DNA from 3 places in the Ochrobactrum sp. PL_is501 genome. Region 2 is predicted to be linked to each of the others. Evidence: predicted binding sites of a transcription regulator. Region 2 holds the regulator's gene; each other region holds the start of a gene.

Region 1 (5,702 bases), on a different contig from region 2:
TGGACCCGCGTGAACTGGTCGTGGCCGACAGCGCCTTCCACGATGAGGAATTGCGCCCCGTCTTCGATCTGGTCGGCAAGGCGGTGACGCCGCAACCGGCGACCCTCTTCGATAGTGCTGCTGCGGAAGCGCGCATCCAGCGCTATTTCAACGTTGCGACGCTCGATGGTTTCGGCCAGTTCAGCCGCTCCGAGCTTTCGGCCATTTCCGGTGCGATTGCCTATATCGAAAAGACGCAGATTTCCGAGCGCCCGCCGCTGATGCGGCCCGAGCGCGAGCATGAAGGCGGCACGATTTTCATCGATCCGGCCACGCGCGCCAGTCTGGAACTGGTGCGCACCATGTCGGGCAGTCGCGATGGCAGTCTTCTCAAGTCCATTGACCGCACCGTTACCGGAGGCGGCGCGCGGCTTCTCGCCGAACGTCTGACCGCGCCACTGACCAATCCGAAGGAAATCGCGCTGCGGCTCGATTCTGTTTCCTGGTTCCTGAGCGAACCGGGCCTCTGCGAAGCCATGAGGGCTGAACTGAAAGGCGTGCCGGATATGCCGCGTGCGCTTTCGCGTCTTGCCGTCGGGCGCGGCGGGCCGCGCGATCTGGGTGCGCTTGCGCGAGGCTTCGAAGCTGCGCACACCATTGCAGGCCTGCTGGAAAGCGCTTTGCTGCCCGACGAGCTGGCCCATGCCCGCGATGCGGTCAGCGCCATGCCTGCCATCTTTACAGCGCATCTCGACCGGGCTTTGGCTGATGAATTGCCGCTCCTGAAACGCGACGGCGGTTTCGTGCGCGCAGGCTATAATGCCGAACTCGATGAAATGCGGGCCTTGCGCGACCAGTCGCGCCGGGTGATCGCCGGATTGCAAGCCGACTATATCGAAGAGACCGGCATCAAGTCGTTGAAGATCAAGCATAACAATGTGCTTGGCTATTTCATCGAGGTGACGGCCAACAATGCCGGGGCGATGACGGGTACGGATGAAGCCAAGGGCCGTTTCATCCATCGCCAGACCATGGCCAATGCCATGCGCTTTACCACGACAGAACTGGCGGAACTGGAAAGCAAGATCGCCAATGCCGCCGACCGCGCCTTGTCCATCGAGCTTGCCGTGTTTGAGGAACTGACGGCGGAAGCCGTTTCTCATGCCGACAGCATCCGCGCGGCAGCATCGGCGCTCGCGGTTTTCGACGTTTCGGCAGCGCTTGCTGTGCTGGCGGAAGAGCAGGGCTATTGCCGCCCGCAGGTCGATGACAGCCTGTCCTTCAACATTGTTGCCGGTCGTCACCCGGTTGTCGAGCAGGCTTTGCGGCGGCAGGCGGCCAATCCGTTTGTTGCCAATGATTGCGATCTCTCTCCGCAAGAGGATGGCGGGAACGGTGCGATCTGGCTTCTCACCGGCCCGAACATGGGCGGTAAGTCGACCTTCCTGCGCCAGAATGCGCTGATTGCCATTCTTGCGCAGATGGGCTCCTTCGTCCCTGCCGGGTCCGCGCAGATTGGTGTCGTGGATCGGCTGTTCAGCCGTGTCGGTGCTTCGGACGATCTGGCGCGCGGGCGCTCCACCTTCATGGTCGAAATGGTGGAAACGGCAGCGATCCTCAATCAGGCAGGCGAGCGCTCGCTGGTGATTCTTGATGAGATCGGGCGCGGTACGGCGACTTTCGACGGACTTTCCATTGCCTGGGCCGCGGTTGAATATCTGCATGAGAAGAACCGCTGCCGTGCGCTGTTTGCTACCCATTTCCATGAAATGACGGCGCTTTCAGAAAAACTGGAGCGGCTTTCCAATGTCACCATGCGGGTCAAGGAATGGGACAATGACGTCGTCTTCCTGCATGAAGTGGCGAAAGGTGCCGCCGATCGTTCCTATGGCGTACAGGTCGCGCGTCTTGCTGGTCTGCCGGAAGCGGTCGTCAACCGTGCGCGTGACGTGCTGCACCAGCTCGAAGCCGGTGAAACATCCGGCAAGGCTGACAAGCTGATTGATGACTTGCCGCTGTTCTCGGTCGTCTTGCAGCAGGAAAAGCCGAAGCCGCAGGTTCGGGCCAAGGACAGCGAACTGGCGAAGGCGGTCGCCGCCATCAGCCCGGATGAGCTGACGCCGCGCGAAGCACTGGACCTGATCTACAAATTGAAGGAACTGGCCGGAAAGGCGTGAGGTTTCTGGACCCTCGCCCTTCGATCCTTCGACAGGCTCAGGATGAGGCTATGCTCCCCACCTCAGGAGAAGGGCGCGGTAGTCTGTTTGAGATTCTGGGTATGACGTGCCGAAAATGGTAATGTTTGCGAACCGGAGCGGAGTGAACCGGAATATCTACAGACTACACAAAACGGTTCGCTTCCGCGCCGTAATACGTAATGTAACGGCTGGAGATGCGCTCAATCGGCAGGATGATGAACACATCCGTGGTGCCGAATGCCTCGTCGATCACGGCGCCATCCCCGATCATCGCACCGAGACGCAAATATCCCTTCACCAGAGGCGGCATGGAAAACAGTGCAACCTTGTTGTTGATGGCTTCCTTCGGCATCAGGTCCATGGCCTGATAACGATTGGGCAAGGCGCGAACGTCCCAGTCATCGGTGGCCCGGCAATTGTGATGAAGGAAGGACAGGCCGAGTGCGTGCGCGGCAGGCACAGCGCCGTGGAACGACGCGCAGCCGAACATCACATCGATGGAATGGCGGCGGCAATAGGCCCAGGCCCCTTGCCACAAAAGCTCGACGGTACGCTTGGAACGGTATTCCGCCTTCACGCAGGAGCGACCAAGTTCAAGCAGACGAAGATTCGGGCGCGAAAGGGCCAGGCGCTGCACGTCATATTCGTCGGCAGAATAGAAGCCGAGCGCCTTTTCCGCCTGATCGCTGCGCATCAGGCGATAGGTGCCGACAATCTGCTGGTGTTCCGGCACGGGAAGGGCGGTATCGTAAACGAGAAGGTGATCGCAAATGGCGTCAAAGCGGTCGGCATCGCGAAGCTCCACGGCTTCTATGCTCTCCCGGCGCGCACCCATTTCGTCGAAGAAGACGCGAAAGCGCAATTCCTGCGCGGCTTCCACGGCCTCGCGTGAATTGGCAAGCCGTACTTCCAGCGATCCGATGCGCCCCAGAACAATGGGGTCGCCGCCGGACGCAAACAGCGCCTGTTGTGCTTCTAAGCCTGACATGACCGTATCATCAATGATTTGCTGGTCCATTCCAAGCAGTACTGTCATGATGATGGCTCCTGATTTGCCTATTCCCGTATTCCTGAATGGCTTTCCCACTGATATTTCAGCGAGAGCCGCCAATTCCAGCCTTCGTCCGCCCTGATTGAAAGGACGGGCGTCCAGTTCGGCCGAAGCATTACAGATTCAGTGCTACGCGAGGATGACAGAAGCATGTCACCAATGTGTCAATTCGAGTGGCCGGACCTTATCCCCTTCAAAAAGCTTTTAATTTCACGCGATCAAATTATGCGAAAGGCAGAAACTGTTCAAGCCGTCCCGTCAGCGGATGGCCGTCAGCGGGTGGCCCGCTCGCGCCGCCAGCCGAGAAATTCTTCCAGAATGATAAGCCCAGCGCCGATGGTTATGAACGTATCGGCGAGGTTGAAAACAGCGAATGACCATGTCGGCAGATGGAACAGGATATAATCGACCACATAGCCATGCATCACACGGTCGATGAGATTGCCGATTGCACCGCCAACGACCAGCGCGAAACCGTAGCGCGCGAAAATGCGGTCCGGCGCGTTGGTCCACCACAGGTAGAGCACGAACAGGATAACTGCGGCGGTGATTGCCACCAGTCCCCAATCATGCAGCCAGGCGAGCATGGAAAAGGCGATGCCTTCATTGTGCGTCCGGAACAATGCGAGGAATGGCAGCAGGTCGATCTGCTGGCCGTAGCCCATCCGTGTTTCCACCAGATGCTTGACGCCCTGATCGATCAGCACCGTGAGGATGACGACAAAAAGCGAGGACCAGACCGCATGCCGCTTCATCCCTAAGCCCTTTCATCGAGCGTGAGCGCGTCGCGACGAATTTCGTACAGCATGACGCCGGTGGCAATTGCGAGATTAAGAGAATCTGCGCGTCCTGCTTGGGGAATGCGGGCTAGCTTGTCGCACGTATCGGCAAGGCTGTCCGGCAAGCCCTGCTGTTCGTTGCCCATCATCAAGACCACGGGTTTGTTGGCATAGGGAATGGTGCGGTAGTCGACGGCGCCTTTCAGATGGGTGCCGACGACTAGGCCGGAAACGCCTTTGCGCCAGTTGAGAAAATCGGCTTCACTCACCTTGTAGAGCGGCATGGAAAAGACCGACCCCATGGTGGCGCGCACGGTTTCCAGCGAATAGGGGTCGGTGGTGTCGCCAATCAGAATAACGCCCTTGGCGCCAACCGCATCGGCGGTACGGATGACGGTGCCAAGATTGCCGGGGTCGCGCACGCGGTCGAGCGCGATATAAACGTCGTTGCCTTTCGGCTTGAGGCTTGCAAGCGGGCGATATTGCTGCTCGAAGACGCCAACCACCATTTGCGGATTGTCACGCCGCGTAATGGCGGCCATGATCTTTTCGGTCACTTCCAGCACCAGTCCGCCCTTGGCGAATGTGCGGGCGGCGACCTGCTCGACCATTTTGTTGCCCTTGCCGGATTTGGCGAAGACCAGCGTCTTGATGCGCCAGTCCTGTTCCAGCGCGTCGATGACAAGCTTCAGCCCTTCGGCCAGAAACACGCCCTGCTGGTCACGGAATTTTTTCAGCGCCAGCGAGCGAAGGTCCTTCACAATGGGATTGGTAAGGCTGGTAACTTCCTTGACCTGACCCACCCGGGGGCTTTTGGAAAAATCGTCGTCACGGCTCATTTGGCTACCCAGCGGCTGAACATGGAAGTGGAAAGTGCGCGTCCTGCCGCCCGTTCACGCAGGATAAGTTCACCCGATTCGACTGTCCCGCCAAGACCGGTGAAACGGTCGCGCATTAGCTCGTGAATGGCGAAGAAGGATGCGCGGATGGAATAGGCTGTCAGGATGACGGCGAGCGGCTTTGGCGTCATGATCGACCGGCATGTATCCACCATGGCAGGCAGATGCTCGAACAATTGCCAGACCTCGCCGCTCGGGCCGCGTCCATAGGCAGGCGGGTCAAGCAGGATGATGTCATAGAAGCTGCCGCGCCGCTCCTCGCGCTGCACGAATTTCATCGCGTCTTCGCAAATCCAGCGGACCGGCTTGTCGGAAAGCCCGGCCATTTCCTGATTTTCACGCGCCCATAAAATGGCTTTCTTGGATGCGTCCACATGGGTCACTTCCGCGCCAGCCCGTGCCGCCACCAGCGAGGCCACGCCCGTATAGCCAAAAAGATTGAGCACCTTCACGCTTCGTCCGGACTTTACACCTTCGCGGATAAGCCCGTCCATGAATGACCAGTGCGCGGCCTGTTCGGGGAACACGCCGACATGGCGGAATGAGGTGAACCGGCCATGAAAGGAAATACCGTCGTGCTGCATCGGCCATGTTTCACCGAGCGGCACTTTCGGGAACGCCCAGCGCCCCATGCCTTCCTCATCGGTGTTGCCGGTGAAGACGGCGTCCGCCTGATCCCACTCTTTTTGCGGCAGGCTCGGCAGCCAGATCGCCTGACCTTCCGGGCGCACGATGCGATAGGGGCCATATTGCTCGAGCTTCAACCCGTTGCCGCTGTCGAGCAGCGCATAATCGG
Region 2 (5,702 bases):
GTAATGCCGTTTTTCGCCGTGGAAGCGCCGCCGTGCCATTCATGGCCGTCGGCAAGCCCGACAGTCAGATCAGTGTTCGGGCCTTTGAAATGCAGGGCGCGATAAGCCTTGCCGTTCAGGAAACGGGTGCGCCTGCGAAGCGCTGCATTATGCGCGGCCCACGCGCCGACCGGATCGTCGACGTCGACACGCGAAGCCGCAAAGATCGCATCGGACAGCTTGCGGGTCGCGATGTCCGCCGGGTCGTTCGGAAACATGAGCTTTGCCCATGCCGGGTTGGGATAGGAGACGATGTTCCAGTTGATGTCGAAACCGGCAATCTTTTCCAGCGCCGGCTGATAGGCCTTTGAATTGGCGCGGTTGGCGCGTGAAACCTTGGCCGGGTCCTGACTGGAAAGAAGCATCGGATTATCGGCGGCGATGGCCAAGCGGGCAGCACCGTCCGCATAGGCCTTCGCCATGCCTTCATAAAGCCAGTTGGCCGCGCGGTCGAAACTTGCATCGGGTGCGTTCTCGTAGCGGGCAAGAGCCAATTCGTCATCCACGAAGAATGGCGACACCAGTCCGGCTCCGGCCTTGTAGGCATGTTTGGCGATAAGGCGAACCAGCGGCAATGCGACGACCGGCGCGGTGATGACGAGATCCTGCCCCTCGCGCAATTGCAGACCGACACGAACGGCGACTTCCGCAAGACGTTCAAGTTTCACCGGATCGATGACTGGATTCAGCTGTTCATGAGCCATGGGTGGAAGACCTCTTTGGATATGGAATCACCGACAGTTTATCAGACGGCATAAATTCACCACCTTTTTTCCTGCCTTTCCGCTATAGTATTCACGCGGTCAGTTGCAGAAGAAAGCAGAAAGTAATGAATAAGAAAGTGCTTATCTTACTGGGCGTTACCGGCCTTCTGGCCGGCTGCGTGACGATGACGCCCGAACAGCGCCGTGCGGCTGACGAGCAAACCTGCCAAAGCTATGGCTTCAAACCCAGGACCGATGCTTTCGCCAATTGCCTCATGCGGCTCGACCTCGATCGCAGAGCCGACAGGCGCGCTTGGCAGAATCAGGTGGATTTCTACGACACGCCGATGGTGATCTATCGCCCGATATACCGGCCCTGACGCCTTGTGCCGAAAACGGCGACTCTTGGTCAAATCAAAACGCCGGCCTGAAGCAAACAGGACCGGCGTTCTGATTGATCAAGTGCAGATCAGCTTTTTATAGCGGCGCTTCCGGCCTGTCCTGAGACAGGAGAAGCGCGCCGATGGCGTCAGCCTGCTTCTGGCTTGCCGGACCATAGCCGAGCGACGTCGGCTGCGGAGCGGTCGTATCGAATTGCGGCTGATAGGAGGCCATTTGCATGGGGTTCTCCTGCTGAGTTGCAGGGACACCGCGATGACGCGCCAGGCGATCACCGCGGACCTGCGGACCGGCGCCGCCGTTCTGTTCCGCGCTTTGAGCCTGGGAAGCCTCTGCGAGCGCCACCTGAACTGTCGGTGCTGCGTCCGGAACCGGGCCCGTCTGCGGCAGGGTCACGTCATAGGATGGATCTTGAGGAACGGAAGGCGATTGCGGCGAATAGGCGAGCGCAAGATTGTATGGTTCCTGCGGAACCGGATTCTGGAGCGAGCCGTCGCGATTGCGCTTCTCATAGAAGGAATTGCCGCCAGCGACGAGCACATAGTGCATGTTGTTGTAGGGGAACTTCAGGCCCGCCGTATGGAAGAACATGGCGTTCTTGAGCTTCGGATGACGCTGCCCCTTCAAGACTGCATCGGCAGTTGCCTGAACATCAGGCAGCGCCTTGGAATTCATCTTGCGGGTGAGAACACCGGGTGCGAACTGGTTCTTCTGACCGACCACACCGCAAATCGTATCAGGATAACGGCCCGATGCGAGACGATTCATGACGACCGTGCCGACAGCCAGAAGCCCGTCGGGACTCGAACGGTTGGATTCGAAGAACATCGCGCGTTCAAGACATTCCTTGTCACGCGCGGTGTAGGTGTAGGTCTTCACGCCATTGACGGATTTGACGTGGCTTGCCGCCGTCTTTTCCGAATTGGCTTTTCCCGAAGTCCCGGTCGTCGTGCAGCCGGTCACCACGAAAGGCGCAACCACCAGCCCGATAAGAACGGGCAATTTCCACTTCGCGGCGCGCGTCAATGGCTCAGTCTCATGTTAGGACCCTTAACTGATCCAGTCATACGTTCAGGCAGACACATCCGAAACGATGCGCGGGAACGTCTGACTGCGGTGCAAGTCAAAGAGGACGAAGATCAAAATCGCTCATCCTACTGTCGCTCAATCGAATTCAAGGTTTTGGAATTTTTAGGCCAAAAAAAGGCGAAGCGTCAAATCCCAACGATGCAGGAGGCGACCAGACAGCCTCAAATGAATCCCGAATCGAGAGTGCGAATATGCCTACAAGCCATTTAAATATATTAATAATTTATTAACGAGAATTACGAATTCAGATAAGATATTGATTTAATGCGATTCAAATTCTCGCAATACACGCCATATCGCTGCCTTAATTCGTGTTTGCTTGGATAGTTTTCCCGACCACATTCATGCTGCTTCAAATGACCTGCAAAAATTGGGTTTTTCGTGGGTTCCGTTGGTTGCCGTCAACTTTGGAAACATATTTGTAACATCGCGTGAAAACGCCTAATTGGCGCGGGTTTTGACCCGGCTGATGCGAATCGGGTCAGCATTGCCCAGGGCCTATCACCCGTGAAACGGCCCGCCACGATGAACATGACGGGCCGATCAAGAGCTGTATTTGAGAGTTTCGAAACGGTGTCGATCAACCGAAAGAATAACCGGCGCCGCGAACGGTCCGGATCGGATCAAGCGCACGACCGACATTGATTGCCTTGCGAAGCCGCCCGACATGGACGTCCACGGTGCGATCATCCACATAGATATCGGGACCCCAAACGCCATCCAGAAGCTGGCTGCGCGAGAAGACACGGCCGGGCGACATCATGAAATATTCGAGCAGCCGGAATTCCGTCGGTCCAAGACGAACTTCCTTTTCCTTGCGGTAAACCCGATGCTGCTGACGGTCCAGAACAAGATCGCCCACTTTCAGCACGTGAGACAGGATGCTCGGATTGGAGCGGCGCAGCATTGCTTTGACGCGGGCCAGAAGCTCCGGCGTTGAAAATGGCTTTACGACATAATCGTCGGCGCCGACGCTTAAACCGCGGACGCGTTCACTCTCCTCGCCACGCGCCGTCAGCATGATGATCGGCAGGCGCTCGGTTTCCGGCCACTGGCGCAGGCGACGGCAAAGCTCAATGCCCGATACGCCCGGCAGCATCCAGTCCAGAATGAGCAGATCCGGCACATTCTCGCGCAAGGCGATTTCGGCCTCGTCGCCGCGCAGCATCGTATCGACCTGATAGCCCTCTGCCTCAAGATTGTAGCGAAGCAGAACGCTCAGCGCCTCTTCGTCTTCCACCACAGCGATTTTGGGTGCCTGTGACATCCAGTATTTCCCTATCCAAATTCGGCGGGCGGTGGATACAATCCCCCCAATCGACCGCGTGCCGCCGCGCTATTCATACATTCTCAGCCGCCGGACCAAAGTCCGGCCGGTTGCAGTTCAGGGTTTACGCGCCTCATCCACGACAATACCGTGGCTCAGGTCTTCCTTGGGTCGCTCAGCCGGCATTTGCAGGCCGGTCACGATGTAATAAACAGTCTCCGCGATATTGGTCGCGTGATCGCCGATGCGCTCGATATTCTTCGCGCAGAACAGAAGATGCGTGCAGGCGGAAATATTGCGCGGATCTTCCATCATGTAAGTCAAGAGTTCGCGGAACAGCGACGTGTACATGGCGTCAATTTCGTCGTCGCGGTCGCGAACGACATTGATCTGCTGCACCGAACGCGACGCATAGGCGTCGAGAACGTCCTTCAGCTGGGTCAGCGCCAGTTCGGCCAGCGTTTCCAGACCGCGATAGAGCTTTACCGGCTGGCGTGATTCCGAAACGGCGGCAACACGCTTGGCAATGTTCTTGCCGAGGTCGCCCACGCGCTCCAGATCGGCGGAGATGCGGATCGAGCCGATGATCTCGCGCAGGTCCACGGCCATGGGCTGGCGCTTGGCGATAATCATGACGGCCTTGTCGTCGATCTCGCGCTCGCTGGCGTCGAGAATGAGATCGTCAGAGATGACACGCTGCGCGAGCGCATTGTCCGCATTGACGATTGCGGCGACCGACTGCTCGACCATACGTTCCGCATGTCCGCCCATCTCGGCGATCTTATGGGAGAGAAACTTCAATTCCTCGTCGTAGGAACGAACGGTATGCTGAGACGGCATAGTAGACCTCGTAATAAAAATTGCGGGGAAGCCGCACTGTCTGTTGAAACGCAGTTCCGGATCAGCCGAAGCGTCCGGTGATGTAGTCCTGCGTGCGCTTTTCGGTCGGCGCGGTGAACATGGTTTCCGTGTCGCCCACTTCGACCAGATTGCCAAGGTGGAACATGGCCGTGCGTTGCGAAACGCGCGCGGCCTGCTGCATCGAGTGCGTGACGATCACGATCGTATAGTTCTGGCGCAGTTCATCGATCAGCTCTTCCACCTTCGCGGTTGCGATCGGGTCGAGCGCCGAGCACGGTTCGTCCATGAGGATGACTTCCGGGCTGACCGCAATCGCGCGCGCAATGCAAAGGCGCTGCTGCTGGCCGCCTGAAAGGCCGGTGCCCGCATCGTGCAGGCGGTCCTTCACTTCTTCGAACAGGCTGGCCTTCTGCAGGCTCGTCACGACGATTTCCTCCAGATCAGCCTTGGTGCGGGCAAGACCGTGGATGCGCGGGCCGTAAGCGACGTTCTCATAAATCGATTTCGGGAACGGATTCGGCTTCTGGAACACCATGCCGACGCGGGCCCGCAGTTCAACGACGTCGATCTTCGGATCGTAAATGTCCTCGTTGTCGAGCGTGATCTTGCCACCGACCTTGCAGCCTTCGATCGTATCATTCATGCGGTTGAGCGAACGCAGGAAGGTAGACTTGCCGCAACCGGAGGGACCAATCAGCGCTGTGACCATCTTTTCCTGGATTTCCAGATCGACGTCGAACAGAGCCTGCTTCTCGCCATAAAACACGCAGACCTTGTCGCCCCGCATCTTTATGGAACTGGCGTTGGCGTTCATTTTTTCTCCTACGGCTTTCTCGAGAGATCGTTCAGTCATCAGGTTCATAGCTTGCGACTCCCGTTTACCAGCGGCGCTCGAAGCGGCGGCGCAGAATGATTGCTGCAATATTCATCACGGCCAGGAACAGAAGCAGGACGATGATAGCGCCTGACGTGCGTTCAACAAAGGCACGTTCTGCTTCGTTTGCCCACATATAGATCTGCACCGGCAAAGCGGTCGCCGGGTCCATCGGCGTCGACGGCACGTCGGCAACGAATGCCACCATGCCGATCAGGAGGAGCGGCGCGGTTTCACCAAGCGCGTGGGCGAGACCGATGATCGTGCCGGTCAGGATGCCGGGTGCGGCCAGCGGCAGGACATGGTGGAACACCATCTGCGTTTTCGAAGCGCCAAGGCCAAGAGCCGCGGAACGGATCGATGGCGGCACGGCGCGAAGCGCGGCACGAGTCGCGATGATGATGGTGGGAAGCGTCATCAATGTCAGTACCAGACCACCAACCAGCGACGCAGAGCGCGGCAGGCCGAA
Region 3 (5,702 bases), on a different contig from region 2:
CGATGAAAGGCCCCTCGATCTTCACCTGAAACCAGCTTCCGAATTCCTCATGGTCGGTCAGGGCGCGCCATACGCGGTCGATCCCGGCGCGAATATCAACAGTCTTCTCAATGCGGTCTGTACTGCTTGTCATGGCCTGCTTCCTCCGTAATTGGCAACTTTATGGTTGCCAATATAAATGCTGAACGAAAATAAGCAACCAAAAAGTTGCATATCTCATTCGGGCAGCTCAGCCTTGTCCGGAAGCGGGAACAGCGTCACGAATTTTTCCGCAAGGGCGCGATCACCTATGATCTTGAGAACATTGGCGCTTTCGAGCGCTGAAAGAGGTTGCCCACCATAGATGGCGGCGGCCAGCATGCGCGGCGAACTTTCGAAATAGAGATCATATTTCTGTGCCGTGCCGCGCTCTATCCGAACTTCGGCTTCGGCTTCGGCTTCGGCAAGGTGAGCCGTGAAATCTTCCCCGTCCAGACGAAGGCCGATTACCGCCTGCAACCCCGCAGACCTGTCGTGGTCGATCATGGTCCGCAACGAAAGCAGGAAGGAAACGGTCGAGATCGGCAGGTTGGGATCATGCTTTGGCGAGCGCGCCGCCCATCGGCCTAGTGCCTGAAGGATCGGCTCGCTTTCGTAGCCCCACTCGGTCAGTTCATAGACCTGCACCGCAGCAGGCGGCGGCAGCTTCGTCTTGCGAAGAATGCCAGCTTCTTCCAGTCCTTCCAGTCTTTGCGTGAGGACATTTGCGCTCACTCCCGGCAGATCAGCCCGCAAGTCACTGAAGCGTTTGGGTCCAAGCATCAATTCGCGCATCACCAGAAGCGCCCACCGTTCCCCAATCAAATCAAGGGCATGGGCCGCAGCGCAGGCATCGTCATAGCTGCGCTTCGCAGGGTGCTTTTCCGACTTGGTTATTTTTTCTAACTTCATGGTTGCTAATTATAACTTATATGCCATTATGTACAAGCGAACTTTGAGTTCATCCGATACCAATTGCGCGAACTGTTTTGCGCGGAAGACCGATCTTATCGCCGGGGAGTCGGGCAGGCGATGATAATCGAAAAAACAAGACCGGGCCGTCTGGCCTATTAACGGAGGAAATCCCATGCCGAAAATGATTTTCGTAAACCTGCCAGTGAAGAATGTCGCGAAGTCGACAAGCTTCTACGAAGCCATCGGCGCCACCAAGAACCCCATGTTCTCGGACGAAACGGCTTCCGGCATGGTCTTTTCAGATACGATCCATGTGATGATCCTCGACCACGAAAAATTCAGCCAGTTCACGCCAAAGAAGATCGCCGATGCCAACACGGTCAGCGAAGTGCTGGTCTGCCTGTCCGCCGAAAGCAAGGCCGAAGTGGATGCGACGGTGGAGAAGGCGGTGAATGCAGGCGGAAAGGCTGATCCCGGCCCGAAGCAGGATTACGGCTTCATGTATGGACGCAGCTTCGAAGATCTCGACGGCCATATATGGGAGATGATGTGGATGGATATGGAAGAAGCCAAGAAGGTCATGGGCTAACGCCCCGGATAATGACCACACAAGGCAAAGGAGGAGAAAATGTCAGGTTTGACGATCTGTCTCTGGTTTGATGGCACTGCCGAAGAAGCCGCGAACCACTATGTCTCGGTCTTCCGCGCGTGCGGGAGACCGGCTTCGATTGATGGCGCGATCAGTTTCACGCATGGCCACCAACAAAACGAGGATCAGCCGGTCACGGTGAACTTTACCCTCGACGGGCAAAAAATATGCGGCCTGAACGGTGGTCCGCAGTTCAAGTTCTCACCGGCTAGTTCGCTGATCGTGCGATGCAGGGATCAGACGGAAGTGGATGCGTTCTGGGAAAAGCTGCTGGAAGGCGGCTCGCCAATGGAATGCAGCTGGCTGACCGACAAATACGGTCTTGCATGGCAGATCGTGCCCGACATGCTGCTGGATATTCTGCAGGATGGTGCGCCGGATGTCCGTCAACGCGTGGCGAACGCCATGATGAAGATGGTCAAGATCGATATTGCGACATTGGAGGCCGCGCGCGACGCGGCTTAATCCCGTATGGCCGCGACGGCGTCATAGCCATAAAGCCAGTCCAGATCCTTAAGAAAGCTGTCTGGGCAGCGCAGGGCGAAAAGCGCGTTGCGGCCAAGCGCAAAAATGCCGGTGGCGTGATAGGCAAACCTGTTCAGCTGGCCGCGTTTGGCGACCGCGGCGATCCGTGCCTTGCGGGCGGCATCAAAGCGCTTGAGCCCGGCTTCGTGGTCGTTGCCGTCCAGCGCTTGCGCCAGCGCTGCTGCATCCTCGATTGCCATGGCGGCACCTTGCGCCGCGAAAGGCGTGACTGCGTGTGAGGCATCTCCGAGAAAAATTGTCCGGTCCGGCCCGACGAATTGAGCATCCGGCATTTCAAAAAGCGGCCAGTAGGTCCAACCATCGGCAGCCGCCAGCACATCGCGGACGGGCGCGCCCCATTCCGAATAGATGGACCGCAGATGCGCCGCATCGCCGGTTCTGGACCAGACTTCACCGGGATTCTCGCCCGTGGTGATGGCGACGAAGTTGAAGAAACCGCCGCCCTTGACCGGATAAGCGATGAAATGCGCCTTGTTGCCGAGCCATGCGGAGACAGATTTGCGTTCCGGCATGGCGTTCAGGAAGGAAGCGGGCAGGGCGCTGGCGGCAAGCGTCGTGCGCCAAGCGATATGGCCGCTGAAACGCGCCTTGCTGAAACCTGCCTTTGATCGTTCCGCCGACCAGACGCCATCGCAGGCGATCAGATAGGCAGCGCCGACAGATTCTTCGGAGTTGGCGTGACGGATGGTTGCCGCAACGGCTCCATTTTCGACGCGATGATTTGTGATTTCAACACCAAGGCTGATCTCGATGTTTGGCTGTTCGCGGCAGGCATCGAGGAGTGCCGATTGAAGGTCGGCGCGATGACAGACTGCATAGGGATGCTGCCAGCGCTGGCGAGCCTTGTCGCCAAGCTTCATTTCCATCAGCGGACGCGCTTTACGTCCATCCATGAGATAGAGCGATTCCGGCGTCACCGCTTGCGTGGAAAGACGGTCTGCGACGCCGAGCCGTTGCAGATGGCGCATCGCGTTGGGGGCGAGTTGTAGGCCAGCGCCGACTTCCGAAAGGGTCTCTGCCTTTTCGACAAGCCGGACGTTCCAGCCGCGTGCTGCCAATTCCAGCGCTGCCGACAGGCCAGCAACTCCGGCCCCGGCAATCAATATGCGACCTCTGCTCATGTCGGTGAGACCCTCCGGAGTTCAGCCCCGGATCAGCAGCCGGGATCAGGCTGCTTTATCGGCAGGTGCTTCGTAAGCGCAGCCAGCCGGAACGGTTTCGTCGGCATGGAGCTTTGCATTGTAGCGATAGAGCGTCGAGCAATACGGGCAAACGACTTCGCTTTCATCGCCCATGTCGAGAAACACGTGCGGATGATCAAAAGGCGGGTTTGCACCGACGCACATGAATTCCTTCACGCCGATTTCGATGGCAGCATGGCCGGCGTCGTTCTGAAAGTGAGGAATGATGTGATCGGACATAACATGCTCCGGTTCTGGTCGATGGGCGGTATGAGCATGGACTTGCACCGGTTGTCGGGCAAGATCATGCGTAGACATTGGCATGCGTGTAGCGCGAAAGTCTTGTTTCCGGAAGCGTTTTCATCAATTCTGAGGACATTTCAAGCTATATGCTATCAAACTGTCATATGACAGCCATAGGCTTATAGCGCACCCCGAAAAGTGTGAAGCGGTTTTCGGGATCAGATGTGCTTAAAGCAAAAAGGCAGAGCCGGAATGTTCCGGCGGAAGTCGGGACAGGAAAAATGAGCGAAAACAGCGTTATGGCGAGCGAAACCCCCAGCGCACTCCAAGGCGGGACACACGAAATGACAGCCGGACAGGCCTCCACTCCACCCATCGTTCCCGACATGGATGCAGCCCCCGACATTCACAAAGCTTTGAATGGCGAGCTGATGGAAAGTGCCGACCGCTTTGTCAATCGCGAGTTTTCCTGGTTGCAATTCAATCGGCGCGTTCTCGATGAAGCCGCGAACATGCGGCAGCCCTTGCTCGAACGCCTCCGCTTCCTGTCCATTTCCGCCGCCAATCTCGATGAATTCTTCATGGTCCGCATCGCCGGTCTTGCCGCGCAGGTGCGCGCTGGTGTGGCGATGCGCAGTGCCGATGGACGCACGCCGCAGGAACAGCTCGATTTCGTTCTGGACGAGGTAGGGCGCTTGCAGGAAGAGCAGCAGCAACGCCTGCGCGCCTTGCGTGAGGAGCTGGAACAGGAAAGCATTGAGATCGTCCGCCCGTCCGCGCTTTCAAAGCCGGAGAAGGAATGGCTCGAAAACCACTTCCTTGAGACGATTTTTCCGGTCCTGACACCGCTTTCCATCGATCCGGCGCATCCGTTTCCATTCATTCCGAACCTTGGTTTTTCCATCGCATTGCAGCTTGCGCGGCGCGCCGATAACCATCCGATGACGGCGCTCCTGCGTATCCCGGTTGCATTGAAGCGCTTTATCCAGCTGCCGACGGATCAGGCCAATGTCTATCGTTTCATCACCATCGAGGATGCAGTGAGCCTGTTCATCGGGCGGCTTTTCCCCGGTTATGAAGTGCGCGGCGCCGGTACGTTCCGCATCATCCGCGACAGCGATATCGAAGTGGAAGAAGAGGCCGAGGATCTGGTTCGCCTCTTCGAGACAGCGCTGAAACGCCGTCGCCGCGGGCAGGTGATCCGTATCGAGTTCGACGGTGAAATGCCCGAAGCGCTGCGCGTTTTCGTGGCGACTGAACTGGGCGTTTCCGAAAACCGCATCAGCGTTCATGAGGGCCTGCTGGCGCTGAACATGATTTCGGAGATCGTTTCGATCCCGCGCGAGGACCTCAAATTCGTATCCTACAACCCGCGTTTCCCCGAGCGCATCCGCGAACATGGCGGCGATTGCTTCGCAGCGATTCGCGAAAAGGACATTGTGGTTCATCACCCTTATGAATCCTTCGACGTCGTGGTGCAGTTCCTGCGGCAGGCCGCAGCCGACCCGGATGTACTGGCCATCAAGCAGACGCTTTATCGCACGTCCAACGATAGCCCGATCGTGCGCGCGCTGGTGGATGCCGCCGAAGCTGGCAAGTCGGTGACGGCGCTGGTCGAGCTGAAAGCCCGTTTCGATGAGGAAGCCAATATTCGCTGGGCGCGCGATCTGGAACGCGCCGGCGTACAGGTGGTGTTCGGCTTTATCGAGTTGAAAACACACGCGAAAATGTCGCTGGTGGTGCGCCGCGAAGACCAGAAGCTGCGCTCCTATGTGCATCTTGGCACCGGCAATTATCACCCGATCACTGCGCGCATCTACACTGACCTGTCGTTCTTCACGTCGGATGCCGATATTGCGCGCGATGTGGCCCATATCTTCAATTTCATCACCGGCTATGCGCAGCCTGCCGAGGAGATGAAGATCGCGATTTCACCTTTCACGCTGCGCGCCCGCATACTGAAACACATCGAGGATGAAGTCGCCCATGCGAAGGCCGGGCGTCCGGCGGCCATCTGGATGAAGATGAATGCGCTGGTTGATCCACAGATTATTGACGCGCTCTATATGGCGAGCCAGGCGGGTGTGCAGATCGATCTCGTCGTACGGGGCATCTGCTGTCTTAGGCCGGGGGTTCCGGGGCTTTCCGAC

Evidence for each region. Region 2 encodes PhoB, which activates phosphate uptake and scavenging genes when phosphate is short. Its sites were predicted from a motif close to TGTCATNNANCTGTCAT; they were not measured.
Region 1: olsB (l-ornithine N(alpha)-acyltransferase) is a predicted target of PhoB. The motif match lies at 3,380-3,396, and genes of this name have one in related genera.
Region 3: AC0TOF_RS03795 (RNA degradosome polyphosphate kinase) is a predicted target of PhoB. The motif match lies at 3,711-3,727, and genes of this name have one in related genera.

Annotation. Positions count from the first base shown of each region.
Region 1 covers NZ_JBVPGR010000036.1:440,336-446,037, reverse strand. Annotated here, with positions in the region: gene mutS (DNA mismatch repair protein MutS) at 1-2,156, shown strand, start outside; gene olsB (l-ornithine N(alpha)-acyltransferase) at 2,320-3,213, opposite strand; gene lspA (signal peptidase II) at 3,501-3,983, opposite strand; gene AC0TOF_RS15485 (TrmH family RNA methyltransferase) at 3,986-4,846, opposite strand; gene AC0TOF_RS15480 (RsmD family RNA methyltransferase) at 4,843-5,702, opposite strand, start outside.
Region 2 covers NZ_JBVPGR010000030.1:138,911-144,612, forward strand. Annotated here, with positions in the region: gene AC0TOF_RS05640 (aminopeptidase) at 1-743, opposite strand, end outside; gene AC0TOF_RS05645 (hypothetical protein) at 869-1,123, shown strand; gene AC0TOF_RS05650 (cell wall hydrolase) at 1,221-2,168, opposite strand; gene phoB (phosphate regulon transcriptional regulator PhoB) at 2,812-3,498, opposite strand; gene phoU (phosphate signaling complex protein PhoU) at 3,616-4,338, opposite strand; gene pstB (phosphate ABC transporter ATP-binding protein PstB) at 4,400-5,173, opposite strand; gene pstA (phosphate ABC transporter permease PstA) at 5,238-5,702, opposite strand, start outside.
Region 3 covers NZ_JBVPGR010000028.1:66,977-72,678, reverse strand. Annotated here, with positions in the region: gene AC0TOF_RS03825 (SRPBCC family protein) at 1-133, opposite strand, end outside; gene AC0TOF_RS03820 (winged helix-turn-helix transcriptional regulator) at 217-930, opposite strand; gene AC0TOF_RS03815 (VOC family protein) at 1,106-1,522, shown strand; gene AC0TOF_RS03810 (VOC family protein) at 1,562-2,047, shown strand; gene AC0TOF_RS03805 (FAD-binding protein) at 2,044-3,249, opposite strand; gene AC0TOF_RS03800 (zinc-finger domain-containing protein) at 3,295-3,549, opposite strand; gene AC0TOF_RS03795 (RNA degradosome polyphosphate kinase) at 3,897-5,702, shown strand, end outside.